DNA from 2 places in the Pedobacter sp. HDW13 genome. Region 1 is predicted to be linked to the other one. Evidence: riboswitches for the same ligand, from Rfam matches in the RefSeq annotation. Region 1 holds a riboswitch; the other holds the start of a gene.
The links. Region 1 has a riboswitch for cobalamin ahead of G7074_RS23500 (TonB-dependent siderophore receptor). Riboswitches for the same ligand answer to the same signal wherever they lie in the genome.
Positions count from the first base shown of each region.

Region 2: linked by a shared signal. The riboswitch ahead of metE (5-methyltetrahydropteroyltriglutamate--homocysteine S-methyltransferase) and the one ahead of G7074_RS23500 (TonB-dependent siderophore receptor) in region 1 are both predicted to bind cobalamin.

Region 1 covers NZ_CP049868.1:5,658,962-5,667,696, forward strand. Annotated here, with positions in the region: gene G7074_RS23495 (YncE family protein) at 1-263, opposite strand, end outside; gene G7074_RS23500 (TonB-dependent siderophore receptor) at 283-2,316, opposite strand; cobalamin riboswitch at 2,411-2,605, opposite strand; gene G7074_RS23505 (serine hydrolase) at 2,690-3,937, shown strand; gene G7074_RS23510 (sigma-54 dependent transcriptional regulator) at 4,050-5,453, shown strand; gene G7074_RS27735 (chloride channel protein) at 5,644-6,435, opposite strand; gene G7074_RS27385 (chloride channel protein) at 6,462-7,433, opposite strand; gene G7074_RS23520 (RluA family pseudouridine synthase) at 7,471-8,193, opposite strand; gene G7074_RS23525 (response regulator transcription factor) at 8,387-8,735, opposite strand, start outside.
Region 2 covers NZ_CP049868.1:2,922,969-2,931,703, forward strand. Annotated here, with positions in the region: gene G7074_RS12520 (type IX secretion system membrane protein PorP/SprF) at 1-411, shown strand, start outside; gene G7074_RS12525 (OmpA family protein) at 415-2,412, shown strand; gene metE (5-methyltetrahydropteroyltriglutamate--homocysteine S-methyltransferase) at 2,878-5,190, opposite strand; cobalamin riboswitch at 5,370-5,549, opposite strand; gene G7074_RS12535 (Lrp/AsnC family transcriptional regulator) at 5,693-6,154, shown strand; gene G7074_RS12540 (family 16 glycosylhydrolase) at 6,214-7,035, opposite strand; gene G7074_RS12545 (alkaline phosphatase family protein) at 7,278-8,636, shown strand; gene G7074_RS12550 (hypothetical protein) at 8,720-8,735, opposite strand, start outside.

The DNA.
Region 1 (8,735 bases):
CCTAAAGTAACAGCCGGATTGGCTGCGCCAAATATATTCCTCGTGTATTTCCCATCATCATAGCTATAGTAATCTAAAGATGATTTGTTAGAACCCCAGTTGCCTTCATTCAAAACATATAAGCCCTTTACGGTTAATGATGGGGTTTTGGCTCCCTGTTCAGCGTCTTCATCTACCGGGGTATCTTTTCTACAGGCAAATGCCAGGGCTGTTAAAAGCAAAAAGCCGGTTAGTTTTAAAACGTGGTGTAATTTGTATTTCATATCGTGATTTTAAATTGGTTTAAAAATTAGCGGATAAAGTAAGTCGGTAGTTACGACCAGGCATTGGATAGTTAAGTACCACATCGTAATACTGGTTAAAAACATTATTGATTTCGGCATTGATGAAGAACCTGCTTTGGTGGTAAAAAAAATTTGCACCAAGTGCTAAATCGTGGGTGTACCACGGCTTAACATAGTTAGCTGCTATATTGGCCTTTTGGCTATATCGTTCGCCGGTGTAGATGTAACCATAATTAAACACCAGGTTTTTATAATCAATTCCAAATCTTGCCGATCCGCTATGTACAGGGATGTAGGGAATCTGATCGCCATACCTGAAGGCTGTGGTACTAATATCTACTGCTTTTTCGAAGGTATAATTCGCACTTGCCTTCAGCTTCAACTGTAAATCTAAATCCCAAACCGTTTGAATATTGGTTTCGAAGCCTCTGATACGCACACGATCGAGGTTAACCATGGTCCATCTGCCTAAATTATTACCTGGAATGGCTACAATCTTATCTTTTACCAGATTATAATAGGCATCAGTCTGAAGGGATAAATAAGCAAGGCGCCTCCCGTTTGAAGTATGTCCGTAAGTAAAACCCAGGTCGTATTGACTGGTGTATTCGGGTTTTAGCTTGGAGTTTCCAATAAACGTGTAATAGAGGTCGTTAAAAGTGGGCATCCGGAAAATGGATTTGTAAAAACTGCGAATGCGGAAATCTTTGGTTTGAAAAGGTTGCCACGATGCCATTAAAGCCGGAGTATATTCCTGCCTGTTGGCTGATTGATTACCATTTTTAACCTGCTCTGCAATCAGGGTTGCTAAAACATTGGCTTGTATACTCAATCTTTTTAGGTTTAAGGCGCTCGCAAGTGCTACTAAACCGGTATTACGTTTAGGGTAAGCAAAATCGTACAAATTGGCATCTAACTGTTGTAAACTGTAATCTGTAGCCAGCGAAACCTCCCAAATACCCGATATTTTATAAAGATTGACTGCAGAGATGTACCATTCCGTTTCGGTAAAGCGGTTGTCTAAAAAGCCGTTTTGTTGTTTAAATTCGGGATCGAGGTAACGCATAAAACTATATGCATACTTCGTATTGAACATAAAATTATAGCGGGCACTCCTTTTATTCTGGTACGAAGCCTGAATAAAACTATTATCGTCCCACTGGCGCTGTGTAAAGGTAAACCTGTTCGAAACAATAGCCCCGGGCAGTCCGCGTGCCGAATTGTAGTTGTATAATTTAAGGTTCCACTTGCTGCTATCAGGCAATAAGCCAAACAGCGTTGCTTCTACCCTTGCCGATTTAACATCGCTGTTATTCCGGATAATGGTGGTATCGTAAGCCAGTTCTTTATACCTGAATTTATATTTGCCGTTGGATTCTAAATAGCTGGCATCTAAAAGGAGAGAGATTTTATTGCTGATTTTTTGTTTATAACTGATATTCGGGTTAATCAATCCGAATGAGCCGGTTTTTAAACCAACGCCCAACCCATACTTTTTCCCTTCATTAAAAGCAGGTTGTGCTGTTCGAAGGTAAAGTGCACTGGCTGCTGCATAACTTCTGGCTGGCATCAGTAATTCGGGTTTTTGACCAACATAAACAGCAATCTCTTCGAGGTTATCTAATGAAAACTTGCCTAAATCTACCTGGCCGTTTTGGGCATTTCCAAGCTGCACACCATCATAAAAAACAGCAGTATGGTTGCTGCCCATGCTCCTTACATTAATAGTTTTTAAACCGCCAACACCTCCGTAATCTTTTAATTGTACACCGGCGAAATAGCGTATGGCATCGGCAACCGAAAGACTGTTCAGGCGTTTTAATTCCGTCCCTATGAGTATTTGTACCGGAGTTGGCGATAAATTTACCTTTGAGTTTTTATACTCTGTTATTTTAACATCCTGCAATTGATTGGCCTTTGCGGTATCAATCTGCGCGACTGAAATAGCAGGCAAAAGAATGCCCGTGCCCAATAGCGGTGCCAGCAAAAAGAAAAACCTGGTGCTTAGTAAAACACCTTTAATTTTGATCATTTGATTGTGAGTTTAACCCACAGCCAACAGATAGAAAAGAAATGAAAATACGAAAAACGTAAGTACCTCACCCCTAGCTTCAATCCACGAAAGCTATGAAATATAATGCTAAGGCAGGTCTTCTGACTTACTCCCGGTTTTCCGGCCTTCCCATCCCGACAAGTCGGCACAGTGGCAAATGATTGGAAACCCGTTAAGGAGCTTACAGCTGCGGGACAGTTACAGATTTACACTGTATTCCCTTTTAATTCCGGGTGTAATGCCGGAAACCAAAAGCGCCGCAAATGTAAGAAAATTAACCAACATGTAAAATGGATGATGGAAAATGGTCGTTTTAACAGAAAAGGCTAAATTAGGAATCACATTATAACACATGAGAAAAATTTTAACTGTTGTACTTTCGTTAATCAGCTTATCTGCCATGGCGCAAAAAACCGATACCGTGTTTCTCAGGAAACTGATGGAGTCGAAACCCGAACTTTTTTCGGCTGTGCTCAATCATCCGAATAAAAACCAAATACAAATTATGTACACACAGGTTAACCGCGATGCCCAAAACAAGCCCAGCTTTAAAACCTTCAGTTATAATTTAGATCCTCATCACTATTTTTATCCGGCCAGTACCGTTAAACTTGCGGCTGTAATTTTTGCGCTGGAGAAAGTAAACCGTTTAAAAAGCACTGGTTTAACCGCACAAAGTATTATGGTTACAGATAGTGCTTTTAAAGGTCAAACCAAAGTACTAAAAGATACGAGCGCCAGTAATGGTTTGCCATCTGTTGCTCATTACGTTAAAAAGATTTTGCTCACCAGTGATAATGATGCATTTAACCGATTATTTGAATTTATTGGTCGTGCAGAAATTAACCAGAAACTAAAAGCATATGGCTTTAACGACAGCCGGATATTAAACCGTTTAGCCATAGGCGATGCAGGCGAATCAACTAAACACTCCAATCCGGTTAAATTCTATAACAGCAGTCAACTGGTGTACAATCAGCAGGCACAGTATGATCCCAAAGATTATGAACTGAGCTTAACCAATCTCACTATGGGAAAAGGTTACCTGGATAGCGCCGATAAACTGGTAAACAAACCCTTTAGCCTGGCCGGAAAAAATGCCTTCGCGATTAACGATCAGCAGAAATTGATGCAAAAACTGATTTTTCCGGAAGCATTTCCTGCAAAAGAACGGTTTAAATTAACTGCTGATAATTATAAACTCATTTACACCTACATGAGTAAATATCCAACAGAAAGCGATTTTCCTAAACATGATCAGAAAGAATTTTGGCCTACCTATGCTAAAATGCTTTATTACGGCCGCGAGAACATTAGTCCGGATCCAAACATCAGGATCTTTAATAAATATGGCGACAGCTACGGTTATATTATCGACAATTCTTACTTCGTTGATTTTAAAAACGGCATCGAATATTTTTTAACCGCAGTCGTACATAGTAATGAAGACGGCATATTTAACGACAATAAATATGAATACGATACCGTTTGTTTTCCATTTATGAAAAACCTGGGCAAAAGTATTTATGAAGTGGAATTAAAAAGAAGCAAAAAACATAGGCCCGATTTAAGCAAGTTCAAACTCGATTATAAGCATTAAACAGTAAAACCTTTCGTAGCTTTTTGGGTTTATAGCGTATAAATTGTACAAAAAACTATACATTAATTAAAAAATAATATATTCGCATTTCAAATAAAAGAATAAAGCACTAATGGCTAAACTATTAATAATTGACGATGAACGAGCGATAAGAAGTACCTTACGCGAAATTCTGGAATACGAAAATTACGAAGTTGAAGATATCGATAATGGTATTGATGGCCTCGAGATGATCAAAAAAGGGAATTATGATCTCGTACTTTGCGATATCAAGATGAACAAGATGGACGGTATGGAGGTGCTCGAACAAGCCCAGGCCATTAAGCCCGATTTACCTTTTATTATGATATCTGGTCACGGTACAGTAGAAACCGCTATCGAAGCCAGCAAAAAAGGCGCTTTCGATTTTATTTCCAAACCACCTGATTTAAACCGCTTACTAATTACTGTACGCAATGGTTTAGATCGCGGAACTTTGGTAACAGAAACCAAGGTATTAAAGCGTAAAGTAAGTAAAACACGCGAAATACTGGGCGAATCGGAAAGTATTTCGAAAATTAAAGAAACCATCGAACGTGTTGCCCCTACCGAAGCCCGTGTATTAATTACAGGCGCAAATGGCAGTGGTAAAGAACTGGTTGCCCGCTGGTTACACGAAAAATCGAACCGATCAGAAAGCCCTTTAATTGAAGTAAACTGCGCCGCTATTCCTTCAGAACTAATTGAAAGCGAACTATTTGGTCACGAAAAGGGATCGTTTACCTCTGCGGTAAAACAACGCATTGGTAAGTTTGAACTGGCTAACGGCGGCACCTTATTTTTGGATGAGATTGGCGATATGAGCCTTTCGGCTCAGGCAAAAGTGCTTCGTGCATTACAGGAACATAAAATTACCCGTGTTGGTGGCGAAAAGGAAATTGATGTAAACGTGCGTGTTTTAGCCGCAACAAATAAAGATTTATTAAAAGAAATTGAGAATGGTAATTTCCGTATGGATTTGTACCACCGCTTAAATGTAATTAATATTCATGTGCCTCATCTTACCGAACGTACTGATGACATCCCTGTAATTGCGCAAAACTTTTTAGAGCGTATTTGTGGCGATTACGGCATGCCGGTTAAAAAGATAAACGACGGCGGAATGTCGGCCTTACAAGCTTTACCATGGACAGGTAACGTACGTGAGCTGCACAACATGATTGAACGTTTGATTATTTTGAGCGATAAAGTAATTACTGAAAATGATGTGCGTGCTTTTGCCAACCCTGGCGGTGGAACAAACATTGGTGCTGCAACCAGTGCTCAGATTGCCAGCTCAGGCGGCTCAAGCCTTGCTTCTACTTTCGATTCGTTTAATAATTTTCAGGATTATAAAGATCATGCAGAACGCGAGTTTATTAAATTCAAGCTCGAGAAAAACAATTGGAATGTTTCTAAAACGGCCGATGAAATCGACATTCAGCGTAGCCATTTATACAGTAAAATTGAGAAATTTGGTTTAAAAAGAGCTGAGTAGTACGATAAGTTGAAAAGTTTTGAAGTTGGAATGTTTGAAGATTAGCCGGATAGCATTCCAATTTTTTTATGTCAATAAACCAATCGTCATCTCGACTGAAGTGCAACGGAACGGAGAGATCTATCAAGAATATTCACCAAAAGATTTCTCCACTTCTCTCGAAATGACGATAACTGAAGATGAATTGACTCTAACCCATATAATCATTCTGCCGCATCAGCAAGGCCCTGTATTTGTTAAAGATTGCAGTCTTAGAAACGAACCCCAGATAACGGTTTTGTTCAGAGAGTACCGGTAAAATCCATACATTTTCCTGTTCCATCTTTTCCAGTACCATTTTAAGATCATCGGCCTCGGTAAGTGTGTTTGGTGCAGCTTGTACCAAATCTGCAGCCAGTAAGTTTTCCTTATCCGGATTGCCCATCATCTCATTAAACAGCTTTTCGATGTAAATGATACCTTTAAAATCGCCCGTCTCATCGGTAACCGCACAAATATTTTTACCCGATTGTACAATTTCATTCATCTTTAGCGAGAGTACATCATTCAGTTGTAACTGGGGATAACTCTTCTCAATCAGATATTTTAATTTCATCTGGTTCAAAACCGTAGTATCCTTATCCTCGTGAGATAAAAGCTCACCTTTATCAGCCAATACTTTGGTGTAAATAGAATGTTTTTGCGAACCACGGTTAATGGCGTAAGAAATAGCCGTAGTAATCATTAACGGCACCATTAAAATATAGCCTCCCGTAATTTCGGCAATAAGGAAAATACCCGTTAAAGGCGCGTGCATGATGGAACCCAAAGCAGCGGCCATACCCGCCACAATAAAATTCGACACGTTTAACTGCGCCATACCGGATAAATTTACCGTATAGGCAAAAATAAATCCGATTAATCCACCCATGATTAAGCTTGGCGCAAACGTTCCGCCATTACCACCGGCACCTAAGGTAATGAGGGTAGCAAGGGATTTCATGAAAATGGTGACCACAGTAAACAACACTACAATCGCAGGATATTATTGTAATCTTCGAAAATACTGTTGTTAATTACGGCCAGGTAATCGCCTTTTAGTAAGCCTTTCATCGTAATATAGCCTTCGCCATATAATGTTGGAAAAAGAAATACCAAAGCGCCAAGCATTAAACCGCCCACAACTACCTTGGTGTAAGGATCTTTTATTTTATAAAAGAGGCCTTTAATGGCATAATTCGCTTTGGTAAAATAAATGGAAAACAAGCCAATTAAGCCCGCCAAAAGCACATAATAAACCAATGCATCCATTTTCCAACCCTCAGTTACCAAAAAGAACAACTGCTGCGTGTAAAATGCCCTGGCCACCACGGCTGCGGTAGCTGCCGATAAAAGCAGCGGAATAAATGCTGGAATAGTAAACTCGGGAAGCAGAATTTCTATTGCGAAAACAATACCTGCCACCGGACTATAAAAAGCGCCTGCAATACCTGCGGCCGCACCACAAGCCACCAACATGGTAATTTCGCGATAGGAAAGCCCCAGAAAACGGCCCAAATTTGAACCAATGGCCGAACCACTGGTAACTATTGGCGCCTCCAGGCCTGTAGAGCCACCAAAACCAACCGTAACTGCAGCTGTAATTACCTGCGAATAAATGTTGTGGGGTTCTACCCTGCTCGATTTCTTCGAAATAGCATATAACAAAGGTGTTAAACCGGTTTCGAATTTTGTTCTTCGTATAAAATACTTAATATACAAAACGGTTAAAAGGATCCCAATCATCGGAAAAATAAAATACAGGTAGTATTTATATTTCCAATGCCAGTCTGATTGAAGAAACTCTTCGATATGATGGGTTAAACTTTTTAAAGCAGCCGCCGCAAGTCCGGCCAAAACACCTACTATAATAGCCAGAACTACTAAGAAATTACGGTTTGATATCTTTGATTTCCGGTATTGGTTAATCTGATCAAGGTAATTTACAAAGCGGATATACATTTAGTTCTATTTTTACTTTTCAGCAGAAAAACGAAGGTTAAGCGTCAAATTTGTCCAAAAGCTTAATTAAGGTGGCAAAATCTTTTGGATATGGCGCATCGATCACAATGTCTTTATCATCAAGCCCTTTAAACACCAGGTGCCTAGCGTGTAGTGCAAAACGTTTCATGATGGGTTGTTCTTCTTCTCCTTTGGTTAACCTGTAACCTCTTTTGATCGAAGAAAGAAATACGGGTTTTCCTTTATACATATCATCGCCAACAATGGCAGCCCTTTGTGTGGCTAAATGGATGCGGATTTGGTGCATGCGGCCAGTAATAGGCTTGCACTCAACCAAAGTATAGTGTTTATAATATTTTAGCGAATCGAAAATGGTTTCGGCACGTTTTCCCTCAACCCTATCAATGGTTACATTCTTATTTCCATCGTTTAAGATTGGTAAATCGACCATTAGCTCATCAAAAATCACATGACCATCTACCACAGCATGATAGGTTTTATTTACCTTTCTTCTTTCAAACTGCATAGAAGCATGACGATAGCCTTCAGGATTTTTCGCAATAATTAAAGCTCCAGAAGTTTCCTTATCTAAACGGTGACATACCTGTGCATCATAGCTATACTGCTTGGCTAAACGCAAAACATTGGTTTCGCCAGCCGCGCCTCTTTCATCAAGCGATGCTAAGAACGGAGGTTTGTTAATGACAATAAAATCGTTGTCTTCGAAAAGGATAAGGTCTTTAAAATTTGGAAACTTCAAACTGTGCTGTGATTAATGAAGCGCAAAAATACGATTTTATTTTTTAAGCCACCCGTCGCCCTGAATTTATTTCGGGGTCTCATGGATAAAGACGCAGATCTCAATATAAAAAGAGCAACACTTTGCTTAACCAAAACAAAAAAGCCGTCCTAATGCGAGATTAGGACGGCTTATATTTTTAGGTCAATATCAATTAAGATAGCTCAAATTTATATCCCACACCTTTAACCGTCGACACATAGGTTTCGCCTAATTTTTCGCGCAGTTTACGGATATGTACATCGATAGTACGGTTAGTTACCACTACAGAGTCTTCCCAGATATTTTTAAGGATCGATTCGCGGGTGTAAACTTTACCTGGTTTAGAAGCTAAAAGATATAATAATTCGAATTCCTTTTTAGCCAGCACCACTTTATTACCACCTTGAAAAACGAGGTATGCTTCGCGGTCAATTACTAAATCACCAATTTCAAGCTTATTTTCTGATACTTCTTCTGTACCTGCATTTCTTCTTAAAATTGCATTGATGCGGCTTACTAAA
Region 2 (8,735 bases), 2.7 Mb from region 1:
GCCTTTATTCCGCAACCCAAACCACATTATTACCTTACTGCAGGCATGCTCATTCCCTTATCGCAGGATATCCTGTTAAAACCTTCTTTTTTATTGAAAGACGACCGTGGAGGACCAAGCAGCATAGATTTGAATGCCTTTGTAATTTTAAACGAAAAGCTCTGGTTGGGAGGATCGTACCGCACGGGAATTAAGCTGTACAATAAAGACTATCTGCAAAAAGATTTAAGCAAAATGAATTCGGCAGTGGCAGCAGTACAACTGTTTCCAACCAACAACCTGAGGATTGGTTATGCCTACGATTTTTCTATTGGTGCCCTGCAGCAATATAGCGGCGGAACACATGAAATATCAATCAGCTATTTTTTCAATAAAAAGAACATGCGCATGTTAACCCCAAGAATTTTTTAAGCCATGGCTCATTTATCCATACCAAACTTTATTGCTGTTAACTACAAAAGATTTTTAGCTACGGCTATGTTAACCTTGCTGCTCCTTTTTGGCGCTAAACCTGGCCAGGCGCAATACGTGCTCAATGCTGCCGATGCCCAATACGAGCTTTTTAATTATAGCAAGGCCATAAACCTTTACGAACAGGCCTACCAAAAGAAACCAACGCAGTACACCGCCGAGCGGCTTTACCATTGTTATGCCTTTATCAACGATTACAAACAGGCCGAAAGCTGGAGTGCCATTGCCGCTGCAATGCCAGATGCGAAACCCGAAAATATACTGGCCTATGCCAAAGCCTTACAGCAAAATAGTAAGTACACCGAAGCCAAACAGCAATTTCAAAAATACGCTGCTACTGGCGAAACCGTTGCCCCTGCCGATATAAACCGCTGGTTATTGAGCTGCGATTCTGCTTTGTATTGGATGAAAAACCCCACATCGGTTATCATTACCAATGCCGCTAAACTTAATTCTGCCCAATCAGACTGGGGGCTTAACACGTTTGGTAACGGCGTAACTTTTGCTTCCGATCGCGGTGCTGATGGTTCAGTACAAAACGGTTCCAATCGGCCCTTTTTTAAATTTGATGGCACAAAGAAACCCGATAAAAATATTTACGGCTGGACCGGAAACCATTATTTACGCCTCTATACACAAAGGGAATTAACCGATAGCGTAAGTCCTTTTCCTATTCAAACCCACACCGATTATCATATGGGGCCTGCCAGCTTTACGCAAAGCGGAAAGGAAATGTATTTCACCTTAACCAAAATCCCAAAGCATCCGGTTTATGTAAAAGGCAAACTGGCTACCGTTAACGTAGAAATCTATTCGGCTAAGTTAGATGAAAAGGGAAATTGGGGTAGTCCTCTCGCTTTTAGCTATAATAAAGTGGATGAATATTCGGTTAGCGATCCTTTTATCAGTGCCGATGGCAATACCCTTTACTTCAGTTCAACTATGCCCGGCGGCCTGGGCGGGGCAGATATTTATTTTTGCCTGAAAAGAGCAGATGGTACCTGGCAGCTTCCCGTTAATTTGAAAGCACTGAATACTGCCGGTAACGAACGTACACCTGTGTTGGGCGGGCATCAGGATTTTTATTTCAGTAGCGATGGTCGGGTAGGTATGGGCGGATTGGATATTTATAAAGCCAATCTCGTAGGAGATAAAATCAGTAAGATCGAAAATATGGGCTACCCGCTCAATTCGCCTCAGGATGATTTTGCTTTTCTGAAAACTAATGCACTAAACGGATACCTGAGCTCCAATCGCACAGGTGGCTTAGGAAACGATGATATTTACAGCTTTACTGCACCTCAATTATTGGTATTTAAACTTACCGGAATTGTTTTCGATAAACGTACTAACCTTCCACTCAACAATGCGTTGATTACGTTAAATAAAACCAATATACAAAACCTGAAAGTGTTAACAGGTGATGATGGTACATTTCAGTTCAATTTAGAAAAATCGGCTGATTATGAACTTACGGGAGAGAAAACCGCTTACCGCAACGATTTGGCCCAGGTAACCACCAAAGGCCTTACCACCAGCACCATGCTTAAGCAAAATCTGTATCTGGAAAAAATAGAGCTCGAGAAAGCAATTAAGCTGGAAAATATTTATTATGATTTCGATAAATCTGATATCAGGCCTGATGCAGCTATTGAGCTTAACAAACTGGTTAAAATTATGAAAGATAACCCAACCATTTGGATTGAGCTGGGTTCGCATACCGATAGCCGGGGTAACGATCAATATAACATGCAGCTATCGCAAAACAGGGCCAATGCTGCCGTTCAGTACATCATTAACCAGGGCATTGCCCCGAACCGGATTACTGCTAAAGGTTATGGCGAATCGCAACTGCTTAATAAATGTGCTAACGGTGTAAAATGTACAGCAGCCGAACACCAGTTAAACCGGAGAACCGAATTTAAGATTGTAAAATTATAAAACGTTGCTGTGCAGCAAGCGGCTTTTAGCGTTAGGGATAGACTAAAAAGCCCTTGTTTGCATGGCTTCGTTTTTTAGCAATTATTCTAAATACACCATAACCATAGGGTTTATATTTTCTCCTTATTAACAACTAATTAATTTCGGAACTCCTACGGATTTTCTTCACATGTTATCGAAGCAATTCCGAAGAAACAGGCTATATTAACCTTTGTTTACAGGCTTAATTTAAGGTTGCCAATTTATTTCACCACCTAAGACATGTAAGAATATTAAAGGTTGGAACGAAGACACGATTGCAATTTATTTACCATTTAAGACATATAAGCTCATGTAAGGGTAATTGTACTTATATGAAACTTATATATCTGATATGGTTTTTGTTTTACATGGTAATAAATTGAGTTGTCATCCTGAGCTTGTCGAAGGATCTGCCTTAACCTAATTCAATCATTCAAAACTCAATTACGCCAATACCTCTTCGCGCATTTCCTGGGCTGCTGCCACCATTTCAATCAGTGCTTTTTTGGTTTCATCCCAATGGCGGGTTTTTAATCCACAATCAGGGTTTACCCAAAGCTGATCGGCAGGAACCACAGCTTTCGCTTTTTCCAAAAGCTGCACCATTTCTGCTCTTGAAGGTACCCTTGGCGAGTGGATATCGTACACACCAGGCCCAATTTCGTTCGGGTATTTAAAGTCGGCAAAGGCATCAAGCAGTTCCATTTGCGAACGCGAACATTCAATTGTAATTACATCGGCATCCATATCGGCGATATTTTGGATAATATCGTTAAACTCCGAATAGCACATGTGAGTATGGATCTGCGTTTCGTCTTTTACACCGCTTGCCGAAATTTTAAAGGCCGTAACCGCCCATTTCAGGTAAGCCTGCCAATCTGTTTGGCGTAACGGAAGGCCTTCGCGTATGGCTGGCTCATCAATTTGAATGACTTTTATTCCTGCATTTTCGAGGTCTACCACTTCATCGCGGATAGCCAGTGCAATTTGGTTACAGGTAACTGATCTCGGCTGGTCGTTACGTACAAAAGACCATTGCAATATCGTAACCGGACCGGTTAACATGCCTTTTACAAGGATTGGGGTTAACGATTGCGCAAATGCTGTCCAGTAAACCGTCATGGCTTTAGGGCGGTCTACATCACCATAAATAATAGGGGGTTTAACGCAGCGGCTACCGTAGCTCTGTACCCAGCCATTTTTGGTAAAGGTAAAGCCGTTAAGCTGCTCACCAAAATACTCTACCATATCGTTACGCTCAAATTCGCCATGTACCAATACATCAATGCCAATTTCTTCCTGCCAGCGAATGGCTTCTTCGGTTTCCTTTTTTAATAAAGTATCGTATTCGGCAGGTGTAATTTCTCCCTTTTTAAATTGTGCCCTCCAGTTTCTAACTTCGGTAGTTTGTGGAAAAGAACCGATAGTTGTAGTAGGGAAAAGCGGCAGTTTTAAAATATCCTGCTGTGTCTTTTTCCTGATCGAAAAGGCATTTTCGCGTTCTGCATCTTTATCGGTAATGCCACTTACCCTTTGCTTTACTGTTGTGTTATGGATCAGCGTAGAAGTTCTGCGGCTTTCAATGGCGTTTTTGTTTTCAGTGAGTTTAGTCAGTGCCTCCTGACCGGGGGTTTCATCAGCCAATGCTTTGAGGGTAACCACCTCATCAATTTTCTGTTTGGCAAAGGCCAGCCATTGCTTAATTTCGGGGGTAAGGGTTTCCTCGTTGGTTTCCAGGTCCAGATCGCAAGGCGAATGCAATAATGAGCACGAAGGCGCAATCAATACGCGGTCGCTACCCAGTTGGGCTACTGCTTTTTTGATGATGGCTAAAGATTGCTCAAAATCATTTTTCCAGATATTTCTACCATCAACCACTCCAAGAGATAAGCTTAATGTAGCCGGAATGGCATTTAGTACTTCATCCAGCTGCTCAGGGCAACGTACCAAATCGATGTGTAAAGCCTGTACAGGTAAGCCGGTAGCCAGTGCAAGGTTATCTTTTAAGCCCTCAAAATAAGTGGCTACCAATACCTTAAGCTGCGGAAATTGTTTCCTGATTTCGGCATAAACATAATTGTAGGCTGCACGGGCTTTTTCGTTAATATCTAACGCTAAAAACGGTTCGTCGAACTGGATCCACTCTGCTCCCTGATCTTTCAGCTCTGTTAAAATCTGGAGGTAAACCGGTAACAGTTTCTTAATCAAGTCGATTTTATCAAAACCGGTTTCTTTTTCTTTGCCCAGTAACAGGTAAGAAACAGGCCCAATAATTACAGGTTTGCTGTTAATGCCCAGTTGTTTTGCCCTTACAAATTCGTTTACAATTTTGCCTGAGAAAAGGTTAAACTCCTGGTTTTTATAAAATTCGGGTACAATGTAATGGTAATTGGTATCGAGCCATTTGGTCATTTCCATGGCGGTAATGTCTAAACCATCTTTCTGGTAGCCCCGGGCCATGGCAAAATACAAATCGAGTTCGTTATTGGTTTTCTGCAGTACCACCTGGTTATAACGTTTTGGAATGGCGCCTACGGTTAGCGACATATCCAGGATCTGGTCGTAATAAGAAAAATCGTTTGAAGGAATCAGGTCGATACCTGCCTCTTGTTGTAGTTTCCAGTTTTGATCGGCAATGTTACGGCCTTTGCTCAGCAGCTCTGCCAAAGTAATTTTGCCGGCCCAATATTGCTCGCTGGCTTTTTTTAGTTCTCTGTTGCTCCCGATACGCGGGTAGCCTAGGTTGTGGGTTTGCATTTTTTCAACTTTTTAAATGGTTAATAATCATTGTAAAAAGCCCCTTGTTAATTTCGCAATGCAATAAGGAAGGAAGTATGAAGGAGCGCAATGCCACGGAAACAGGGCACAACAAGCCCATAAAGGTTTTGTACCAGTGTAACAGCATTTGTCTGACATCAGGCTTCAATCGCGAAAGCATTGTCAATTCCGGAACAGAAAGGTATCCTGACTTGTAACCGTTTTATCATCTATGGATGTTTTTGATAAAATCTTAAATGTTACTTACAGTTGCGCGACAGTTCGTGATTTACACACGATTCCCTTTTCACTTCCGGTTATTGAAATATATACAAGAACTCTTTTGCTTACAATCAGTTTTTAATTCTTTTCAAAGGTAGTTAAGTGGATATTAAAACTATTGATTGTGAAATAATAAGGTTAAACAGCTGTTTTTGTGTTGTTTTTTAGTGTATTTTGCTTTTGAGTACTTAGATTTGGCAGCAAAAAAGAAAAATATTCTATGAGCGAGCTTGATGAAACTGATTTATTACTGTTGAAGATTTTAGGCAATAACTCCAGTTACACCACAAAAGAGCTGGCAGCGCAGGTAAACTTATCGCCGTCGCCGGTTTTTGAAAGGGTAAAACGGTTAGAAAACAATGGCTATATTAAAAAATACATCGCTATACTGGATGCGGAGAAATTTAACCAGGGCTTTATTGTTTTTTGTAACATTAAACTGAAACAGCATGACCGAAAAATCGGCCACCACTTTGTGGCCGATATTTTAAAAATAGATGAAGTTACAGAATGTTATAATGTTTCTGGCGACTATGATTTTATTTTGAAGGTATATGCGAGGGACATGAAACACTATCAGGATTTTGTTTTCAATAAACTCGGCTCAGTAGAAAGTATTGGGAGTACACACAGCACTTTCGTAATGGCCGAGATTAAAAATTCGCATAACATTAATTTTTAAGGGGCTGTGGCATTCTTTCGTTTGTCTACAAGTTTGCCACACTGAGCCTGTTGAAATGCCTATTTAAACTGGTAAGTTTTAACATAATCAAATACAACCTCGTCGGGATATACGCCCTTGGTGTAGTCGCCGCCAAAACCAGTTAATTCGGTACTTAAGATCATGTATTCTGAAATACCCGACAGGCCTTTACTTGTGCGGAATACTTCGGTTCCATCAACAAAAAAGACGTATTCTACGTTGTTCCAAAGTAATCCAAAAGTGTGAAAATTATTGTCGTTAATGGTTTCGCTGGGTACAATTTTACTTTCGCTTTTGTGGGTTGCACCGTAGCCTCCCCAATGTACGGTATGGTAAGTGGCGTTTGGATTCGGCTTCAGGTATTCAAAAATATCAACTTCTGCACCCACTGCAAGTGCATTATCTGGCTGTGAACCCATTGTATTTGTTTGTAGCCAAAAAGAGGAGTGTGTACCAAGCGATTTTTGCATTTTAGCCCTGCATTCAAAATAACCGTACTTCTGGGCAAACTTACCATCGGTACACAGTTGCCCAACATAATATTTTCCATCAGTATCTTTAATCGTTTGTATCACCAGATTTCCTTTGCCATCAAGCGAAATGGTTTTATTGCCCGAAACAGTAGCATATCCCCTTACGGTTCCATCAGCCCTGTAAGCCCATTTCGTTGCATCGATTGTTGTGCCGTTAAAATCATCAACAAAAACAGGAGTCATCTGGTGAATAAAGTCGGCTGGTTTTAAAGGTTTTTGGAGAAATGGATCCGTTTTTTGCGAAAGCGTTGGTACTTCGGGAACATCATTTTTCTTGGCGCAGGATAAAAGTAGAACGGCGATTAAAATTGAAACTGTGTTTTTCATAATACATTTAAAATTTGGTTACAGGATAAAGGTGTACCTTTTTTAGAATAAGCAGGGGCTAAAATCCTTAACAAATGGGGCGAAAAATACAAAGATATTATGGGTAATATGGATGACCTGTTGCAGCAGGTGCATAGGCCTGTAGGTAGGAAGCTGCTTGTGGCCTGTAAGCTTAACATTTTCTTAATGTTCACCAAACTTAAAGGGTATACTGTCCAAATACCTTTGCCGAAAAAAGATTTATGAAACGAATAGTTGCCCTAATGGCCTTGTTGTGGCTTTCGGCGGGATATGTATCGGCACAAGAAAACCATGTGGTATTGATTAGTATAGATGGCTTACGCCCCGAATTTTATTTAGATCCGCAATGGGGCATGATTAATGTACGCCAGGCCATGCAAAACGGAGCATATGCAGAGGGCGTAAGGGGCAGTTTCCCAACGGTTACCTATCCTTCTCACACCACCATTGTAAGTGGTGTATTGCCAGCCAAACATGGTATTTATTATAACACACCTGTTGAACCGCTGGGCATTTCGGGCAAGTGGTTCTGGTATTACAAAGACATTAAAGTACCTACCATCTGGACAGCAGCTAAAGATGCAGGTTTAACAACCGCAGGGGTGAGCTGGCCGGTTACCGTTGGTGCGCCAATTACGTATAACCTGCCTGAGTATGTAATTCTTCCACAAGGTAAAGGAGAGAAAAAAGACGAGATTAAAGCCATGTCTTTGGAATCGAACCCTAAAGAGCTTTTTCAGGAAGTACAGGATTATGCGGTAGGTAAGTTTAACGAGGAATATGGTGCTTCGGTTGATTTTTATACCAGCGACCAGAATAAATCGCGCATGGCAGCCTATATTTTAAGAAGATATAAGCCAGCTTTCCTGGCATTGCACATTGCACTTTTAGATCACTTTGAACATGAGCAGGGCCGCGATGGAGATAAAGTAAGATCGGCTATCGTAGGGGCAGATGTGGCTATTAAAACCATTATGGATGCGGTAGAGGCATCGGGTATGAGCAAAAACACTACTTTCATCATTACCGGCGACCACGGTTTTGTTGATATCCACACACAGTTTAAACCTAATGTAGTACTAAACAAGCTTGGCCTTTACGATGATGCCAATAAAGAAGGCTGGAAAGCTTACTTTCAGCAAAGCGGTGGATCTGCCTTTTTACACCTTAAAGATCCAAACGATAAAAAAAGCGTAGAGCAGGTAAAAAAAGCATTAAGCCAGTTACCGGAAGGCATCCAAAGAACTTTCCACGTATTGGATAAAGAGGGGATTGCTAAAGCACAAGGCGATCCAACAGCTGTTTTAGCGCTTGCTGCAAATCAGGGTTTCAGCTTTGGAGCTTCGGCCACGGGCGATATGCTTGCTCCGGCCAGCGGTGGTACCCATGGCTACCTTCCAACTGATTTTAAAGAGATACAAACCGGTTTTGTCACTTTCGGTAAAGGAATAAAAGCAGGTGCTGTTTTGCCCTTAATTGGTCAGGAAGATATTGAACCTTTAATTGCAAAATTGCTTAACCTGAACCTAAAAACAGATGGCGTGTTATACCCGGGCATACTGGCTCCGGTAAAGAAATAACAGGCAAATAACTGGTTAAAAAAATAAAGGGCTTCGAAAGTATATTTTCGAAGCCCTTTATTTTTAATCTTTTTTTAACAGGTTTAAAATACGCCAATG